One region of the Yoonia sp. R2-816 genome, then DNA from elsewhere that is predicted to be linked to it. Evidence: riboswitches for the same ligand, from Rfam matches in the RefSeq annotation. Region 1 holds a riboswitch; the other holds the start of a gene.
What was found. A riboswitch is a leader RNA that binds a small molecule or an ion and turns the genes downstream of it on or off. The one in region 1 is predicted to bind glycine.

Region 1 (9,181 bases):
GAGACGAACTTGGACGGGATCATGATATCGGCTTCAAATCCTGCCAGCTTGAAACGCGTCTCGACCTTGCCGTTCAGTTCAAACGGAACTGTGCGGTCAATGATTGTTGAACCAAAACCCCGACGGGTCGGCGCCTGCACCGGGGGGCCGCCCTGCTCGCGCCATTTGATGAGGAGAGCCCCGTCGCCGGCGATCTCCAGATCAATGCTGACACGGCCAGAGCGGTCGGTGAGCGCCCCGTATTTGGCGGAGTTCGTCACCAACTCATGAACCACCAGCGCCATGGTTGAAAAGGCTTCCGGTGCCAACATCGGTGCGTCGCCAGAGATTGCCAAACGGTCCTTCTGGCCATTCAGGAAGGCGTTGACTTCGACTCCGATCAACTCCCGCAGAGCGGACGGTGCCCATGCCTGCCGCGTCAGTTGATCATGCGCGCGGGCCAGAGACTGGATCCTGCCATCGAGAACCTTCGTATAGGTCTCAATACTCGTCGTTCCGGCTTTGCTTTGCGAAACGAGGCCCTGGATCAGGTTCAGGATATTCCGAACCCGGTGATTGAGTTCGGCAATCAGCAATTCCTGTTTTTCCGCGGCGGCCTTGCGATCGGCATTGGCCTCATCCGTCAATTTCAGAACGATCTCGATCAGGGATATCCGTAGCGCTTCCGCAGCGCGGAGTTCGCTTTCAGACCACGGCGCGGCGGTGTGGCGCACCATTTCCGTCCACGCCTCAAAGCTTTTACGAGGTGTCAAACGCGTACCGTTCGGACCCACTTCAACAGGCTTTTCAGGGTTCCCGGCCCATCGGACCGAACGCGCGATCTCGTGGCGGAAGAATACGATATAGTCCCGCGGTGTCCGGGAAATCGGCACGGCAATCAGGCCAGCGACACGATCCCCTATGGCCTCTGCATCGGGATAGTTTTCGATCAGGCTATTCGTGGCAAAGATCGTCCCTGTCGGCGCGGTGTTCAAAAAACGCGCGAGGCGCTTGAATTCCTCAGCCGTGGGCGCCGAGCCGCGAGCGGTGTAGCGCCCTTCGGAAAAGACGGCGACACCATCGCTTGCGACGATCTGGGACAATTCGTCGGCGATGACTTCAAAGCTGTCGATAAGGTCGCTGCCCGCGGACAAACGCACCATAAGGCGGTCATGCAATGCGCGCGAGTCGCGCTCTTCCTCGCGTATTTCGGTTTCTACCTTGCGCTCAAGCTCATAGGAAAACATCTGCGCGAACAGCTCGATCGCCGTTCTGCGTTCATAATCAACATACCGGGCCGAGCGGTGGTGGCATGCAAAAAGCCCCAGAGCTCTCCGTCTTTCAGGATGGATACCGACATCGACGCCGCGACACCCATATTGCGCAGATATTCAAGGTGGATGGGCGACACCGCCCGCGTGACCGATAGGGAAAGATCCAACGCCTCGCCATTGGGATTCTTCTCCGGGACGATGGGCGATACTTCCCCGTTCACATCAGCAATCAGGCGAAGCGTGCTGCGTTTGTATAACTCGCGTGCCTGCTTGGGTATGTCACTTGCAGGATAGCGGAGCCCCAGAAACGGCTCCATTCCAGCGGCATGACGCTCTGCGATCACCTCGCCCGACCCGTCCGGTGCAAAGCGGTAAACCATCACGCGGTCAAAACCCGACATGATCTGCAGTGCCATCGCCGCTTCTTGCGCGGCGGAAAGGACATTGTCCTTCTTGTTCACACGCGCGATGAGGGGCTGCACCAGCGCCAGATCATCGCGATCCTCACCAACAATCTTTTCCTCGAACTCGAAGACGTAGGATTGGCCGGACACGTGGATGGAAATATCAAATAACTTTCCGTCGCCCTGGACATCATATCCAAAAAGACGGCTGATCGCGGCACCACCGCTGCTGCTGATCTGCAACTTCGTTCGAAAGTCGTGAACGGTCTGCGGCGGCAGCAGATCAATCAGCCGTCGTCCGACCGCCTCGTCCGGTTCAACGCCCAGAAGATCCGCACAGTTGGCTGATAGATGGTTGACCATCAGATCCGCTGAAGTCGAGATGAGACATCCGTATGCCTGTACGTTCCCAAGCAGATGGATTGGCTCTTGGTCACAATTCGTAAGATCCACGGACGGCGTGGTTGCTTCATTGAGGTCGTGCTTTTTCATGATGCAAGCTCCACATTCCGACGTTGTTCTGCGACCGGCTCACAAGCTGCGGCGTGAAATAATGCAAACAGCATCTTGGTATCCTCGATAACTGTTCCCGCACGCTCGCTGTGCACGGGGATGTTGGAAAGCTGATCACAAACATCTCGCCAGCGACCAGGCACCGGCGCAAGCGAAAAATATGCATTTGCCTGTCGGACGATAGGGTCGCTCGCTGTCAACCATCTGCGCTTGAGCATCTTGCTGCCAAGACGAGAACCCTCAATGACATAGTCGATCGCAAGCCTATCTGGCTTATGAATATCCGATACGACAGCTGTGGTCGCTGATGTGCCCATCGTTGCCAAGTCGGCGTCGATCCGGCGCACCATCTCATCAAGGCTGCTCCATGCGTCACTTTCAGTCGTCACAAGGTCACGCATAACGCGGAAACAACTCTGATGGATGGCGAGAAAGCGTACAAAGCCATCGAATGTCGCAAGATCGATCAACGAGATCAGCCCATCGACACGCTCATGGTCCGCCTGTGTCTCGTTCTTCAAAACCTGTCGAAAATCTGCACACATAAATGGCCGCCCCTCACCCGGTTATTATCGTTCTTAAGGTAAAGCGTTTGCTCCACCTACAATTCCAGCAGCCTTGGGTCGTCGATACCCGCATCCCTGTCAATTAACTATGACATAGCAAAGTGGGCCGCGGAAGTTTCGATCTTGTTGGGGAAGCAGGGCAGTCGTGAAGCTGGTGACTTGGATATGAACTACCGGATTGGCTATCGCTGGCCACGCGAGGACGACAGGCGTGTCTTGAGAGGCTTTGTCTGCACCAATCGTAATGGCTTACGATGGCGCGATTCGCCAAAATAGTATGGCCCGCACACGACGCTGTACAATCGCTGGAAGCGTTGGGCCGAGAGAGGTATCTTTGCCCAGATTACGACGGGCCTTGCCGTCACACACGGCATGCAACTTTGTATTCGTGCGACCAATCAGCTTCTTTGTCCCGGCAGGCTCGAGGACTGACGACGCGTTGCTACCCGCCATGACCGCTGCCCAAAAGTCTTCCTCTCCGCAATCGCTCTCGCCACAACCGTCATCGACTGGTTATGTGTCCTGATCCCAAGTTGCAGGCACAAGCATTTTTTTGCATCAGAAATTGCCGCAACTGCATAAGGCGGCTTTTGTCGCGCAAAGCAGCCTGTGTTAGTCTTGGACAGTCCGTTGGACGCGAACCGGGTCTCACTTCGTGGTCTTTTTGGAAGCTGCCCTCTGCATGGCCTTTTTGGAAGCTGCCCGCGGCGCGATGTGGCGGAGTTGCAGATGAATAAATATCAATATCGGACCGATTAATTTTTGTTGCTTTATGCCGCAATCCGTCTAAAGGGTTTCCAATAGGAAACACGCCAACCGGGAGAGAACGGCCCGATTCGCAAGCGTCCGTCGCCGAAGGAGCAACCGCCCCGGTCACTCTCAGGCAAATGGACCGGTTGGGGTGCAACACGCCGCAGAGTGGCCCGCAAGGCCCGCCGGAGGAGCAAGCCACCAAGGTGGTGAATCTCTCAGGCCCAAACACGGTGGGGGCAGCGCGCAAGCGCGAATGGTTAGGAGATGACCATGCCTCATATTGCCGTTCTGGGTGCCGGGATTACCGGTGTCACCACAGCCTATTCACTGCATGTCCGCGGGTTCGACGTGACGGTTTACGACCGTCAGCGTTACGCCGGGATGGAAACCAGCTTTGCCAATGGTGGCCAGCTCAGCGCGTCGAATGCCGAGGTCTGGAACCAGTGGTCGACCGTTCTGAAAGGCATCAAATGGATGCTGCAGGGCGATGCGCCTTTGTTCGTCAACCCGCGTCCCGGCTGGCACAAGGTCAGCTGGATGACCGAATTTCTGGCGAATATCCCCCGCTACAAAACCAACACGACCAAAACCGCAGCCATGGCCGTAGCCGCCCGTGCTGGACTGGCCGAAATGGCGGAAAAGTCCGGCGTTGATTTCGATTTCAGCCCGGCCGGTATCCTGCATTTCTACAAGACGGAAAAAGACCTCAAGCACGCTCGCATGGTCAACGGATTGCTGGCGGAAGGCGGGCTTGAGCGGCACGAACTGACCGTGGATGAGGTCATGGCTCGCGAACCGACCCTGCGCGGCGATATCATCGGCGGCTTCTGGACCGAAAGCGACAGCACCGGCGACATCCACAAATTCACCATGGGGTTGGCCGACTGGCTGAAAAAGCAGGGTGTGCAGTTCAAACTGGGCGCACCGGTGACCGACCTGCATGTGCGCGATGACGGTGTCTATGTCGAATGCGGGCATGAGGAACGGTATGACAGCATTGTCGTCTCGGCAGGGGTGGCCAGCCGCAAGTTTGCCCAGATGCTGGGCGACCGGGTGAATATCTATCCCGTCAAAGGGTATTCGATCACGGTCAATCTGGATGACGCGGCCAGTCAGGCGGCGGCGCCCACAACATCGCTTTTGGATGACAAGGCCAAGATTGTGTCATCCCGTCTGGGCAAGAACCGGCTGCGGATCGCAGGGACGGCGGAATTCAACGGCGAAAACCGCGATATCCTTGAACGGCGGGTGCGTCCTTTGGTGAAATGGTGTGAGGAACACTTCCCCGATGTGTCCACCGAAAACTGCGTGCCATGGGCCGGACTGCGCCCGATGATGCCCAATATGATGCCGCGCGTGGGACCCGGAAAAAGTGACCGCGTGTTCTACAATACAGGGCATGGGCACCTTGGTTGGACCCTCAGCCCGGCAACGGCGGATGCGATCGGCACAACTGTCGCAGAACGCTTTAAAATCAACGGTATACATTCGCATACATTGAAAGCGGCGTGATGTGTAACTATCTGTCCTTCATAACAATAGAGGGACAGATACATGCCGATTGAAGAACTGATCGCTGAATTCCTGGGGCAAAACCTGCTCTATCTCATACTCGCAGTGTTTCTTATCATCTGCGCAATGGCTGCGGTACGGATCGTACCGCAGTCCGAGAAATACGTGGTCGAACGGTTTGGCCGTCTGCGTGCCGTGTTGGGGCCGGGGATCAACCTGATCGTGCCGTTTCTGGACCGGGTACGCCACAAAGTGTCGGTGCTGGAACGCCAGCTGCCCAACATGACGCAGGATGCGATCACGTCCGACAACGTGCTGGTGCAGGTGGAAACAAGCGTGTTCTACCGGATCATCGAGCCGGAAAAGACGGTTTACCGGATCCGTGATGTCGATGGCGCGATTTCGACAACTGTCGCCGGTATTGTCCGGTCCGAGATCGGTCGGATGGAACTGGATCAGGTACAGGCCAACCGGGCCAGCCTGATTGACGCGGTGCGTGATCAGGTCGCACAGCAGGTCGATGACTGGGGGATCGAGGTGACGCGCGCCGAAATCCTTGACGTGAACCTTGATCAGGCGACCCGTCAGGCGATGCTGCAGCAGCTGAACGCCGAACGCGCCCGCCGCGCGCAGGTGACCGAGGCGGAAGGTCAAAAGCGGGCGGTCGAGCTGCAGGCCGATGCGGAGCTTTATGCCGCCAAGCAGGACGCCGAGGCGCGGCGGGTTTTGGCGGATGCCGAAGCATATGCGACGCAGGTGGTCGCTGTGGCCATCGCGGAAAACGGTCTGGAGGCCGCCCAGTATCAGGTTGCGTTGAAACAGGTTGAGGCGCTTAGCAAGCTTGGTGCCAGCGATGGCAGCCAGACGGTTGTGTTGCCGGCCAACGCGGTTGACGCCTTTGCCGATGCCTTCAAGATGCTGAAAGGGAGGAACTGATGCCACTTTGGACGGAATGGTGGGTCTGGATGTCCGGCGCGCTGGTGCTGGCAACACTCGAAGTCCTGATCCCCGGTTACATCTTTCTGGGCTTCGCCATCGGGGCCGGGGTCGTGGGACTCCTGATCCTGCTGGGCATATCAGCCTCTGGATTGGCCCTGACGCTGGTGATCTTCGCCGCCCTTTCGCTGGCCGCCTATATCGTCATGCGCAAGGTGTTCGGGCTGGAAAAGGGCCAGGTGAAAATCTGGGATACCGATATCAACGATTAGGTGGGGTGAAACCCCACCTTACCCACGGTGGGGTTCTTAACGACAAAAAAGGCCCGGCGCACAAGGCGTCGGGCCAGTCTTGATCAAGCAGGTTTCGCAACCGACCGGGACAGGGTAGCGCGTTGCGGACTTGATCGGGGTTCGTCAAAGTGGCGTGTCAGACATTTGCAGAGCTTTGTGACGCAATCTGTCGATGACAGCCGCCCTTTCCATATTTTGTGGTCCGGCAATCTCGCAGGGATAACGAAAAGTGCGACCAAATCGTTCAATATCGACCGAAGCCTGGAACACGCCATTGGCAGCATTGTAGCGTAAGTTCTTAATATGCATGGGACACCCTCCGTCGCTTGTATCACATCGTAAATGCGCGAGCGTCGGATTGGTTCCCGATTAATGATTAGGAAATGTCGCTTGCGGTGATCGCAATTCGGCCAGAATGTCGTTGGCCGCCGCCCGTGGATCGGCTGCCTGCCAGACCGGGCGCCCCACCACGACGTGATCGGCCCCGGCGGCAATCGCCTGTGCCGGGGTCATCACCCGCTTCTGATCGCCCAGATCGGCCCCGGCCGGGCGCACGCCCGGCGTGACAATCAGTTTGCCGTCAGCCTCGGGCAGGGCGCGGACCAATCCAGCCTCTTGCGGGGAACAGATGACACCATCCGCCCCGTTGGACAGGGCAATCCCGGCCCGTTCCTGCACCAGATCAGCCACATCCCCGGCCTTGATGCAGGAGGCATCCAGATCGGCCCGGTCAAGCGAGGTCAGGATCGTGACGGCAAGTATCTTCATGTCAGACCCACCAGCACCCTCGCGTGCCGCTCGCACCACATGCGGATCGCCGTGAACGGTCAGGAAATCCAGATCAAACTGGGCAACACCACGCACGGCAGCTTCAACCGTGGCGCCGATGTCAAAGAATTTCATGTCGAGAAATATGCGCTTGCCGTGGTCCTGTTTCAGCTCATTGGCCAGCGCAAGGCCACCGCCCGTCAGCATTCCCAGCCCGATCTTGTAAAAGCTGACCTTGTCACCCAGTGCTTCGGCCAGATCGAGCCCGGCGAGCACATTTGGAACATCCATCGCAACAATCAGGCGGTCATCGGACATCTGGGGCTCCTTCAAACGGTTTGGCGCGGTCTAACGGCTGGGCGGGGCAGGTGCAATCGCGCTATGCTGCGGCCATGGACATGATGACGGTTTTCCAGACATGGGACGGAAAGACGACCGCGACGCTCAAGGCGGTAGCAGATCAACTCGCGCCTGCCGACTATGATGCGTTACTGACCGCCTGCCGGGACCTTGATGAAACAACGGCGCGGGCTGCATCCTGGGTGCTGAAAGCGGCCTATGAGGCGGGTCACGACATCGCTCACCCAAGCGATTTGCTGGCGCGCGACCTGCATTGGGAAGTCGCCCTGCATCTTCTGCAATCGGTTCAGCATGTCCCGGTTGGTTTGCCTCCAGAGGTGGTGGCGCCCTATCTGACCCATGACAAACCAATGGTGCGGGCCTGGGCGTTGGACGCCTATGTGCGGCTGGGGGCACCGGATGCTGAGGCGGTGCTGGCACGCGCCGCGGATGATAAGGCCGCTTCGGTGCGCGCTCGTGCGCGGCGCTTGATGAATTAAGGCGAAAGGCTGGGTGCGGCAATTTGGTTAGGGAACCACCGCAGATGCCAACGGTTGTTTCGGTGAACTCAGATACAGGAGATTGCCATGTCCAGTGTGACCGAAAATCAAGGCCCAACCCAGCACCCGATGTTCATTTTCGGCGTGCTGAGCGTGGCGACCATTGCCATTCTCGCAGCCCTTTTGTGGGCAAGCCAGGAACCAACAGGTACGACGGTTGGTGCTCCCGCCGCGCCCGAAAATACCGAGATGAGCACGATCGAGGAACGGTCAACAGATACCTTGCAAGCCCCCGTCGTTGAAACAAGCGGCAGCTTTGTCAGCCCCGAAGATGTTGATCCGCTGACAACCCCGGTCAGTCGTACAGAAGCTGGCGAAACCCAGGCCGATATACAGACGTCGAGCGGATTGCAGACCGATCTGGTCGTCGATCCAGACCGTGGCGCCAAGGGCGGACCTGATCCTGATGGCGGGGCGGCGCCGTTTTATCCCACCCCGTCCGGGCCCGAGGGACGTGACGGTGACCCGTTCACTACAAACTGATCCGATTGAGCAGTACTACAAAATGAAAAGGCGCAGCCGTCCCGGGCTGCGCCTTTGTCATCCTGCTCGCATGGGGGTGGGCATGAAAAGCAGGATCAACGGTGAGTGGCGGTCTAGTTATTCTTTGAAGGCTCTTTTACCTTGGTGTCCGTGGCGACCTCCGGGCCGCGCAGACGGCGCACAGCATCGGGGCTGAGCGGGAAAAGCTGCATTGTCAGCGTCGCCCCCTCCGTGGTCATGATCACCTGGGTCATCTTCGTTTCCTCCATGGCTGTTATATGGCCCAAAGCGCTTTGGAAATCGCGGGGAAAACGCCCGAAAACCTCCCCCGTATGGAATTCCATACCTTTGGACTTGCGACGCAACGTTACCGACCCCATCTAGGCCTTGAGGCCCAGAAACAGGGTGTGCCGCCAAGCCGGGCACCCGCCAAATCGGGCGCTTAACAAAGGAGAGACCCATGAACTTAGACAAGTTCACCGAGCGGTCGCGCGGATTCGTACAAGCCGCTCAGACGATCGCAATGCGTGAGAATCATCAGAGATTCGCCCCCGAACACCTACTCAAAGCCTTGATGGATGATGAAGAAGGGCTGGCATCGAACCTGATCACCCGTGCAGATGGCAATGCCCCTGCCGTGATGGGCGCGGTTGAGGCCGCATTGGCCAAACAGCCCAAGGTCACCGGCGATGCGGCTCAAGTTTATCTGGACAACACCACAGCCAAGGTCATCGACGAGGCTGAACAGATCGCCAAGAAGGCAGGCGACAGCTTTGTCCCTGTTGAACGGCTGCTGACCGC
Region 2 (9,181 bases), on a different contig from region 1:
GGCATCGCATGGTCGGGCATCACCGAGGATTACACCGTCGGCTGGGCGGACGTGACCAACTACTTCCTGACCAACAACATCTCGGGCGCGTGGATCGGGCATTTCTTTGCAAACATGGACCGCTGGAACGAACTGCCCGAAGACCTGCAAACCCTGTTCCAGGTCTGCTGCGAACAATCGCATTACTACCGCCAGCACTGGTATTGGGGTGGCGAGGCGAACCTGCGTGTGAACGGCACCAAGCTGGAACTGACCACGATCCCCGATGCGGAATGGGCCACGGTCGAGGCTGCGGCACGCGAATTCTGGGAAGAAATCGCCGCCGAAAGCGACACCAAGCGCAAGGTCGTCGATATCTTCAAACAGTACAACGCGGATATGGAAAAGGCAGGACGGCCTTACCGCTACACCTGACCGGCGTCCCGGGCTTGACCCGGGACCTCAACCAGACCCCACGCAGGTGTCCCGGGTCAAGCCCGGAGCGCCATTTCGACAAAGGATAGTCTCATGCCCGGTAACCTGACCTTCGACGATCTCAAAGCCCGTGTCAGCGATGGCAGTATCGACACCGTTCTGACCTGCTTTGTGGATATGCAAGGGCGCCTGATGGGCAAACGGTTTCACGCCGCCAACTTTGTCGAAACCTCGTTCAAGGAAACCCATTGCTGCAACTACCTGCTGGCCACCGATCTGGAGATGGCGACGCCTGATGGTTATGCCGCCACAAGCTGGCAAAAGGGCTATGGCGATTACATCATGGCCCCGGACCTGAGCACCCTTCGGCTCACGCCGTGGCTGGAGGGCACCGCGATGGTGCTCTGCGATATCCTTGATCACCACACCCACGCACCCGTGCCACACGATCCCCGCGCCGTCCTGAAAAAGCAGGTCGCACGGCTCAAGGACATGGGCTTTGATGCCATGATGGCGACCGAACTTGAGTTCTTCCTGTTCGAAAAATCCTTTGACGAGATCCGCAAGGATGGCTTTCGCGATCTGATGCCGATCAGCGGTTACAACGAAGACTACCACATTCTGCAGACCACCAAGGAAGAACATGTGATGCGCCCGATCCGCAATCAACTGTTCGCTGCCGGTCTGCCTATTGAAAACACCAAGGGCGAGGCCGAGACAGGGCAGGAAGAGTTGAACATCCGCTACGCCCCGGCCCTTGACTGCGCCGACCATCACAGCATCGCCAAGAACGCGATCAAGGAAATCGCATGGGCGCACGGTCACGCCGCGACATTCCTGCCGAAATGGCACCACGACAAAGTCGGCAGTTCATCCCACGTGCATCAGTCGCTCTGGAAGGACGGGGAACCGGCATTCTATGACGCCGACGCTGATCTGGGCATGTCCGACCTGATGAAACACTACATGGCCGGACTGATCGCCTATGCCCCCGATTACACCTTCTTTCTGGCCCCCTACATCAATAGCTACAAACGGTTCGCCAAAGGCACCTTTGCGCCCACCAAAACCGTCTGGTCCGTCGATAACCGTACCGCCGGTTTTCGCCTCTGTGGTGATGGCACCAAGGGCGTGCGCGTCGAATGCCGCATCGGCGGGTCCGACCTGAACCCCTATCTGGCTCAGGCGGCCATGCTGGCAGCCGGCATCAAGGGGATCGAGGATAGGATGGACCTAGCTCCACCCACCAAAGGCGACGTTTACGAAGACGCCAAGGCGGCGGATATCCCCCAGACCTTGCGCGCCGCGACAGAGACTTTGCGCAATTCGGCGTTCCTGCGCGAGGCAATGGGCGACGATGTGATCGACCATTACACCCGCTGCGCCGAATGGGAGCAGGAAGAATTTGACCGCGTCGTCACCGACTGGGAAATCGCAAGGGGGTTCGAGCGGGCATAATGACCAGACTGATCGACCTGACCCCGCTTGCGCCTGTCACCGATGTTCCGGCGGCAACCGCATTTTTTCAGGATGTATTGGGTTTTGAACTTGTGGCGGCCTTTGACGGCTTTGCCTATCTGCGCCGGGATGGTGCCACAATCCGCCTGATCATGGCGCGCGGTGACATGAACGACGCGGCGCGACAGCAAGGCTATTACATCGATGTCGAAGATGTGGACGCGCTACATGAAACACTGTTGCCCGCTCTTTCCAAGCTGCCCGAAACGCATCATCAACCGCCTGCAGATACATCTTATGGTCAACGCGAATTCGTGGTCGTTTATGAGGCGCTGATGCTGGTTTTTGGTCAACCAATCCCTAAGGAGCCATCATGATCACCTGCATCTCCCCCATTGACGGCTCGGTTCACGCGGAACGGCCGACGCTCAGCGCCGATGCCGCGCAAGCCGCCGCCGCGCGCGCCAAAGCCGCGCAATCGGCATGGGCGGCGCGGCCTCTGTCCGAACGGGTCTCACTGGTGCAGGCGGGTGTCGCCCGCGTTGGTGAAATGAACGACGACATCGTGCCTGAACTAGCCCACCAGATGGGCCGCCCGATCCGCTATGGCGGTGAATTTGGCGGGTTCAACGAACGCGCCACCTATATGGCGCGGATCGCGGACGACGCGCTGGCCGATATCACCATTGAGGATAGCGAGCATTTCAGGCGCGTTATCAAACGGGTGCCGCACGGCGTCGTTCTGGTCGTGGCCCCGTGGAACTACCCTTACATGACCGCGATCAACACGGTCGCCCCCGCCCTGATCGCAGGCAACACGGTCATGCTGAAACACGCCTCGCAAACCCCGCTGGTTGGTGAACGCATGGCGCAGGCGTTCCACGACGCGGGCGTGCCAGCGGACGTATTCCAGAACGTGTTTCTGGACCACCAGACAACATCCGACCTGATCGCCGCCAAGTCATTCGGCTTCGTGAATTTCACCGGTTCCGTCAGCGGCGGGCAAGCGATTGAACAGGCAGCCGCCGGGACCTTTACCGGCATCGGGCTGGAACTGGGCGGCAAGGATCCCGGCTATGTCTGCGACGATGCCGACCTCGACGCGGCGGTCGATACCCTGATCGACGGGGCGATGTTCAACTCCGGCCAATGCTGCTGCGGGATTGAGCGCATTTATGTGGCCGAGCAGCATTTCGATGCCTTCGTGGCCAAGGCGATCGAGATCGTGAATGGCTACGTCCTCGGCAACCCGCTCGACCCCGAAACCACCTTGGGACCGATGGCGCATGTGCGCTTTGCCGATGCGGTTCGCGCCCAGAGGGCAGAGGCTATCGCCGCCGGGGCCACCGCCCATATCGACCCTGCCCGCTTCCCGCAGGATGGCGGCGCATACCTCATGCCGCAAATCCTGACAAACGTGACCCACGACATGCGCGTCATGCGCGAAGAAAGTTTCGGCCCCGTGGTCGGCATCATGCCGGTGAAAGACGACGCCGAAGCGATCCGCCTGATGAACGACAGCCCCTATGGGCTGACCGCATCGGTCTGGACAAACGATGTCGCAAGGGCCGAGGCGATTGGCGATCAGATCGAAACCGGCACCGTCTTCATGAACCGCGCCGATTACCTTGATCCCGGTCTGTGCTGGACCGGCTGCAAGGACACCGGGCGCGGTGGCGGTCTGTCCATCATCGGTTATCACAACCTGACACGTCCGAAATCCTACCACCTCAAGAAGGCATAAATCATGTCGCTTACCGCTAACTGGTCCTACCCAACCTCCGTCCGCTTCGGCGCCGGGCGCATCGCCGAAATCGCCGATGCCTGTGCCGCCGCCGGGATCAAGAAACCGTTGCTGGTCACCGATCACGGACTGGCCGGGATGGAGATCACAACCCGCACGCTTGATCTGCTTGAGGCCGCAGGGCTTGGCCGTGCGATCTTTGCCGATGTGGACCCTAACCCCAATGAAAAGAACGCCGCCGCAGGGGTGCAAGCCTTCAAGGAAGGCGGGCATGACGGGGTGGTTGCCTTTGGCGGTGGCTCTGGCCTCGACCTTGGCAAGCTGGTGGCGTTCCTGGCCGGTCAGACCCGCCCGCTGTGGGATTTCGAAGACATCGGCGACTGGTGGACACGTGCGGATGCGGACGCCATCGCGCCCATCGTCGCAGTGCCCACCACCGCCGGCACCGGGTCGGAGGTCGGGCGCGCATCGGTGATCACCAATTCCGAAACGGAAGAGAAAAAGATCATCTTCCACCCCAAATTCCTGCCCAGCGTCGTGATCTGCGACCCGGAACTGACCGTCGGGATGCCCGGGTTCATCACCGCAGGCACGGGCCTTGATGCCTTTGCCCATTGTGTTGAGGCGTATTGTTCCCCCCACTACCACCCCATGTCACAAGGCATCGCGCTGGAAGGGATGCGGCTGGTCAAGGAATATCTGCCTCGCGCCTACGCCGACGGCACCGATATCGAGGCGCGCGCGCATATGATGTCCGCCGCCGCCATGGGGGCAACCGCCTTCCAGAAAGGGCTGGGGGCGATCCATGCCCTGTCCCATCCCATCGGGGCCATCCACCACACGCATCACGGGACTACCAACGCGGTTTGCATGCCCGCCGTGCTGCAATTCAACAAACCCGCGATCAACGATATCATCGGACGGGCGGCGGATTATCTGGGCATTGCAGACGGGTTCGACGGGTTCTGCGCCTATGTCGATGACCTGAACGCATCGCTGGGCATTCCGCGTACGCTGGGCGGCATCGGCGTCACCAATCCCGATATCGACCGCATCGTCGCAGGCGCGCTCAAGGATCCCAGCACCGGCGGAAATCCGGTCACGATGACAAAGGAAAACACAACAAAGCTCTTGCTTGCCTGTCTGTAACAGGGCAGCATCACGCCGAAATCGACGTCGGGAGAACCAGTCAATCTGGTGCCGAAGGAGCAACCGCCCCGGAAACTCTCAGGCCCAAGGACCGACGCCGATACGAAGACTCTGGAGAGTGGCACGGAACATGAGGTGCCCGCCGAAGGGATAGCAATCTCAGGCACATGGACAGAGGGGGCATCACGCGTAAAGGGCACACCTTTGCGCCGAAGTGGTGCCGGAAGATATGACTATCTGATCGGCGGGAAGAAAAGAGGCCGCCAATGTCGGATTTGTTGAAAACACCGCTGCATGACCTGCATCTGGAACTGGGTGCCAAGATGGTGCCCTTTGCGGGCTACGACATGCCCGTGCAATATCCGCTTGGCGTGATGAAGGAACATCTGCATACCCGCGCCAAGGCCGGGCTGTTCGATGTCAGCCACATGGGCCAGGTCATCGTCAAAGGCCGCGATTACGCGTCAGCCGCCAGCGCGCTGGAACAACTGATCCCGGTCGATATCCTTGGCCTTGATGAAAACCGCCAACGCTATGGTTTCTTCACCAATGAAACCGGCGGGATCATGGATGACCTGATGCTGGCAAACCGGGGCGATCATGTTTTCGTCGTGGTCAATGCGGCGTGCAAGGCCGCCGATATCGCAAATATGAAATCGCATCTGGAACCGGATGTCACAGTCACCGAAATCACGGACCGCGCCCTGCTTGCCTTGCAGGGGCCGGCGGCCGCGGCGGTGTTGTCCTCCCTCAACCCTGCCGCGGCCGCGATGGCGTTCATGGATGTGGCCACGCTGACGCTGAATGGCGTCGAATGCTGGGTGTCGCGGTCAGGCTATACCGGCGAAGACGGCTTCGAGATTTCAGTCCCGAACGAAAACGCCACCGATCTGGCCCGCGCCCTGCTGGCGCACCCGGATGTTGAACCCATCGGGCTGGGCGCGCGCGACTCGCTCCGGCTCGAGGCCGGGCTGTGCCTTTACGGGCACGATATCGACACCGGCACGACCCCGGTCCAGGCCGCGCTGACATGGGCCATCCAGAAGGTGCGCCGCGCCGGTGGCGACCGCGCTGGCGGGTTTCCGGGGGCCGACGCGATCTTTTCAGAACTGGCCGAAGGGGTCGCGCGCAGACGGGTCGGCCTGCTGCCCGAAGGACGCGCGCCGATGCGCGAGGGCGTGCCGCTCTTCGCGGACACCGACAGCGATGCACAGATCGGCATGATCACCTCGGGCGGGTTCGGCCCGACCGTCGGCGGCCCTGTTGCGATGGGCTATGTCGCCACCGCCAATGCCACACCCGGCGCGACCGTCTACGGGGAGTTGCGGGACAAACGCCTGCCGCTGACCGTGACGAAAATGCCGTTCACACCAGCCAATTTCAAACGGTAAGACCAAGGGAGACCACCAATGAAATATACGTCAGAGCATGAATGGCTGCGCGCCGAAGACGACCTGATCGTCGTCGGCATCACCGAACATGCCACAACCCAGCTGGGCGATATCGTCTTTGTCGAATTGCCAGAGGTGGGAACCACCGTCGTCAAGGACGACGAAATCGTGGTGATCGAAAGCGTCAAGGCCGCGTCCGACATCCTGGCCCCCATCGACGGTGAAGTCGTCGAAGTGAACGATGCACTGGCCGACAATCCGGGCCTCGCCAACGATGACGCCACCGGCGATGGCTGGTTTTTCAAGATCAAACCGTCTGACACGTCCCAGATGGACGAATACATGGACGAAGCCGCCTATAAAGCGATGATCGATTAAGGGACCAACATCATGACCTTTACCCCCACAGACTATCTGCCCTACGACTTTGCCAACCGCCGCCATATCGGCCCGTCACCGGCCGAAATGGCCGAGATGCTGCAGATCGTGGGGGCCAAGGATCTTGATGCCCTGATCGACGACACGCTGCCGCCCGCCATCCGCCAGAAGCAAAAGCTGGATTTTGGCAAGCCCAAATCAGAACGCGAACTGCTGCACCACATGCGGGTCACGGCCTCCAAGAACAAGGTCCTGACCTCGCTCATCGGTCAGGGCTATCACGGGACGGTCACGCCCCCCGCGATCCAGCGCAACATCCTTGAAAACCCGGCCTGGTACACCGCCTATACCCCCTACCAGCCCGAAATTTCCCAAGGGCGCCTTGAGGCGCTGTTGAACTTTCAGACCATGGTCAGCGATCTGACCGGTCTAGAAATCGCCAACGCCTCCCTCCTGGACGAGGCGACAGCCTGCGCCGAGGCGATGACCATGGCGCAGCGGGTATCGAAATCGAAAGTCAAAGGTTTCTTCATCGACGAAAACTGCCACCCGCAGAACATCGCCGTGATGAAAACCCGCGCGGCGCCCCTGGGGATCGAAATCACGGTCGGCAACCCTGATGACATGGATGCCAGCGCCGTCTTTGGCGCGATCTTTCAGTACCCCGGCACATACGGCCATTTGCGTGACTTCACCGATGAAATCGCCAGACTGCATGAAAACAAGGCGATTGGCATCATCTCCGCCGATCCGATGTCACTGACATTGCTTAAGGAACCCGGCGCAATGGGGGCCGATATCGCCGTCGGCACCACCCAGCGTTTCGGTGTACCCGTCGGCTATGGCGGCCCGCACGCGGCCTATATGGCGACGAAACAGGCTTATGCCCGCTCCATGCCGGGCCGCATCGTTGGCGTGTCCATCGACAGCCACGGCAACCGCGCCTACCGGCTATCACTGCAGACCCGCGAACAGCATATCCGCCGGGAAAAGGCGACGTCGAATGTCTGCACTGCACAGGCCCTGCTGGCCGTCATGGCCGGATTCTATGCGGTGTTCCATGGGCCAGAGGGGCTCAAGGCCATCGCCCAGCGCATCCACCGCAAGACCGCGCGGCTGGCCGAAGGCCTCAAACAGGGCGGGTTCGATGTGCGCCCGGCCACATTCTTTGACACGATCACGGTGGATGTCGGCCCGCTGCAGGCTGCGGTGCTGAAATCAGCGGTCGATGAGGGGATCAATCTGCGCGCGGTCGGCAAGACGCAGGTCGGCATCACGCTGGATGAACGCACCCGGCCTGCCACCATCGAAAAGGTCTGGCGCGCCTTCGGTATCGAACGGCAAGACAAAGATTACACACCGCATTACAACATGCCCGACAAGCTGGTCCGCCAAAGCGATTTCCTGACCCATCCGGTGTTTCACATGAACCGGGCCGAGACGGAAATGATGCGCTACATGCGGCGTCTGGCCGACCGCGACCTCGCGCTGGATCGGGCGATGATCCCGCTTGGGTCCTGCACGATGAAGCTGAATTCAGCCGCCGAAATGATGCCTGTCAGCTGGCGCGAGTTTTCATTGCTGCACCCCTACTGCCCTGCCGATCAGGCCGAAGGCTACCGCGAAATGATCGACGATCTGTCGGCCAAGCTTTGCGACATCACCGGCTATGCCGCCATTTCCATGCAGCCCAATTCCGGCGCGCAGGGCGAATATGCCGGGCTTTTGACGATTGCGGGCTATCACCGCGCCAATGGTCAGGGGCACCGCAATGTCTGCCTGATCCCGATGTCCGCCCACGGCACCAACCCGGCCTCGGCCCATATGGTCGGTTGGACGGTTGTCCCTGTAAAATCAGCAGAAAACGGCGATATCGACCTTGATGATTTCCGCGCGAAGGCCGAACTGCACGCTGACAATCTAGCCGGCTGCATGATCACCTATCCGTCCACGCATGGCGTGTTCGAGGAGACGGTGATCGAGGTCTGTCAGATCACCCATGACCATGGCGGGCAGGTCTATATCGACGGGGCGAACATGAACGCGATGGTCGGCCTGTCACGCCCCGGTGATCTGGGCGGCGATGTCAGCCACCTGAACCTTCACAAGACCTTCTGCATCCCCCATGGCGGCGGGGGCCCCGGCATGGGGCCAATTGGGGTCAAGGAGCATCTGGTCCCGCACCTGCCCGGCGATCCCGTCATCGGCGAAGGGGCTGTTTCGGCAGCCGCCTTCGGGTCACCATCGCTTCTGCCGATCTCCTGGGCCTATTGCCTGATGATGGGCGGCGATGGCCTGACACAGGCAACGCGCGTCGCGATCCTGAACGCCAACTACATCGCCAAACGGCTCGAAGGGGCGTTTGACGTGCTCTACAAAGGCCCGACCGGGCGCGTGGCCCATGAATGCATCATCGACACCCGGCCCTTTGCAGACAGTGCAGGTGTGACGGTCGATGACATCGCTAAACGCTTGATAGATTGTGGTTTTCACGCCCCAACGATGAGCTGGCCCGTGGCGGGCACGCTGATGATCGAACCGACGGAATCCGAGAACAAGGCCGAACTTGACCGGTTCTGCGATGCCATGCTAGCGATCCGGGCGGAAATCACCCAGATCGAAAAAGGCGAAATCGACCCCGAAAACA

Region 2: linked by a shared signal. The riboswitch ahead of gcvT (glycine cleavage system aminomethyltransferase GcvT) and the one ahead of ACFWW2_RS07305 (D-amino acid dehydrogenase) in region 1 are both predicted to bind glycine.

What each region holds. Positions count from the first base shown of each region.
Region 1 is NZ_JBKQXN010000177.1:85,410-94,590, reverse strand. Features, by position in the region: gene ACFWW2_RS07325 (HWE histidine kinase domain-containing protein) at 1-1,226, opposite strand, end outside; gene ACFWW2_RS07320 (GAF domain-containing protein) at 1,196-2,149, opposite strand; gene ACFWW2_RS07315 (biliverdin-producing heme oxygenase) at 2,146-2,715, opposite strand; partial or broken gene ACFWW2_RS07310 (transposase) at 2,929-3,096, shown strand; glycine riboswitch at 3,544-3,641, shown strand; gene ACFWW2_RS07305 (D-amino acid dehydrogenase) at 3,760-5,001, shown strand; gene ACFWW2_RS07300 (SPFH domain-containing protein) at 5,044-5,937, shown strand; gene ACFWW2_RS07295 (NfeD family protein) at 5,937-6,209, shown strand; gene ACFWW2_RS07290 (orotidine 5'-phosphate decarboxylase) at 6,354-6,539, opposite strand; gene pyrF (orotidine-5'-phosphate decarboxylase) at 6,600-7,316, opposite strand; gene ACFWW2_RS07280 (hypothetical protein) at 7,337-7,837, shown strand; gene ACFWW2_RS07275 (hypothetical protein) at 7,925-8,380, shown strand; gene ACFWW2_RS07270 (hypothetical protein) at 8,494-8,634, opposite strand; gene clpB (ATP-dependent chaperone ClpB) at 8,841-9,181, shown strand, end outside.
Region 2 is NZ_JBKQXN010000182.1:125,610-134,790, reverse strand. Features, by position in the region: gene ACFWW2_RS08695 (TRAP transporter substrate-binding protein) at 1-414, shown strand, start outside; gene ACFWW2_RS08690 (glutamine synthetase family protein) at 508-1,872, shown strand; gene ACFWW2_RS08685 (VOC family protein) at 1,872-2,249, shown strand; gene ACFWW2_RS08680 (aldehyde dehydrogenase family protein) at 2,246-3,616, shown strand; gene ACFWW2_RS08675 (iron-containing alcohol dehydrogenase) at 3,620-4,765, shown strand; glycine riboswitch at 4,784-4,869, shown strand; gene gcvT (glycine cleavage system aminomethyltransferase GcvT) at 5,032-6,156, shown strand; gene gcvH (glycine cleavage system protein GcvH) at 6,175-6,534, shown strand; gene gcvP (aminomethyl-transferring glycine dehydrogenase) at 6,547-9,181, shown strand, end outside.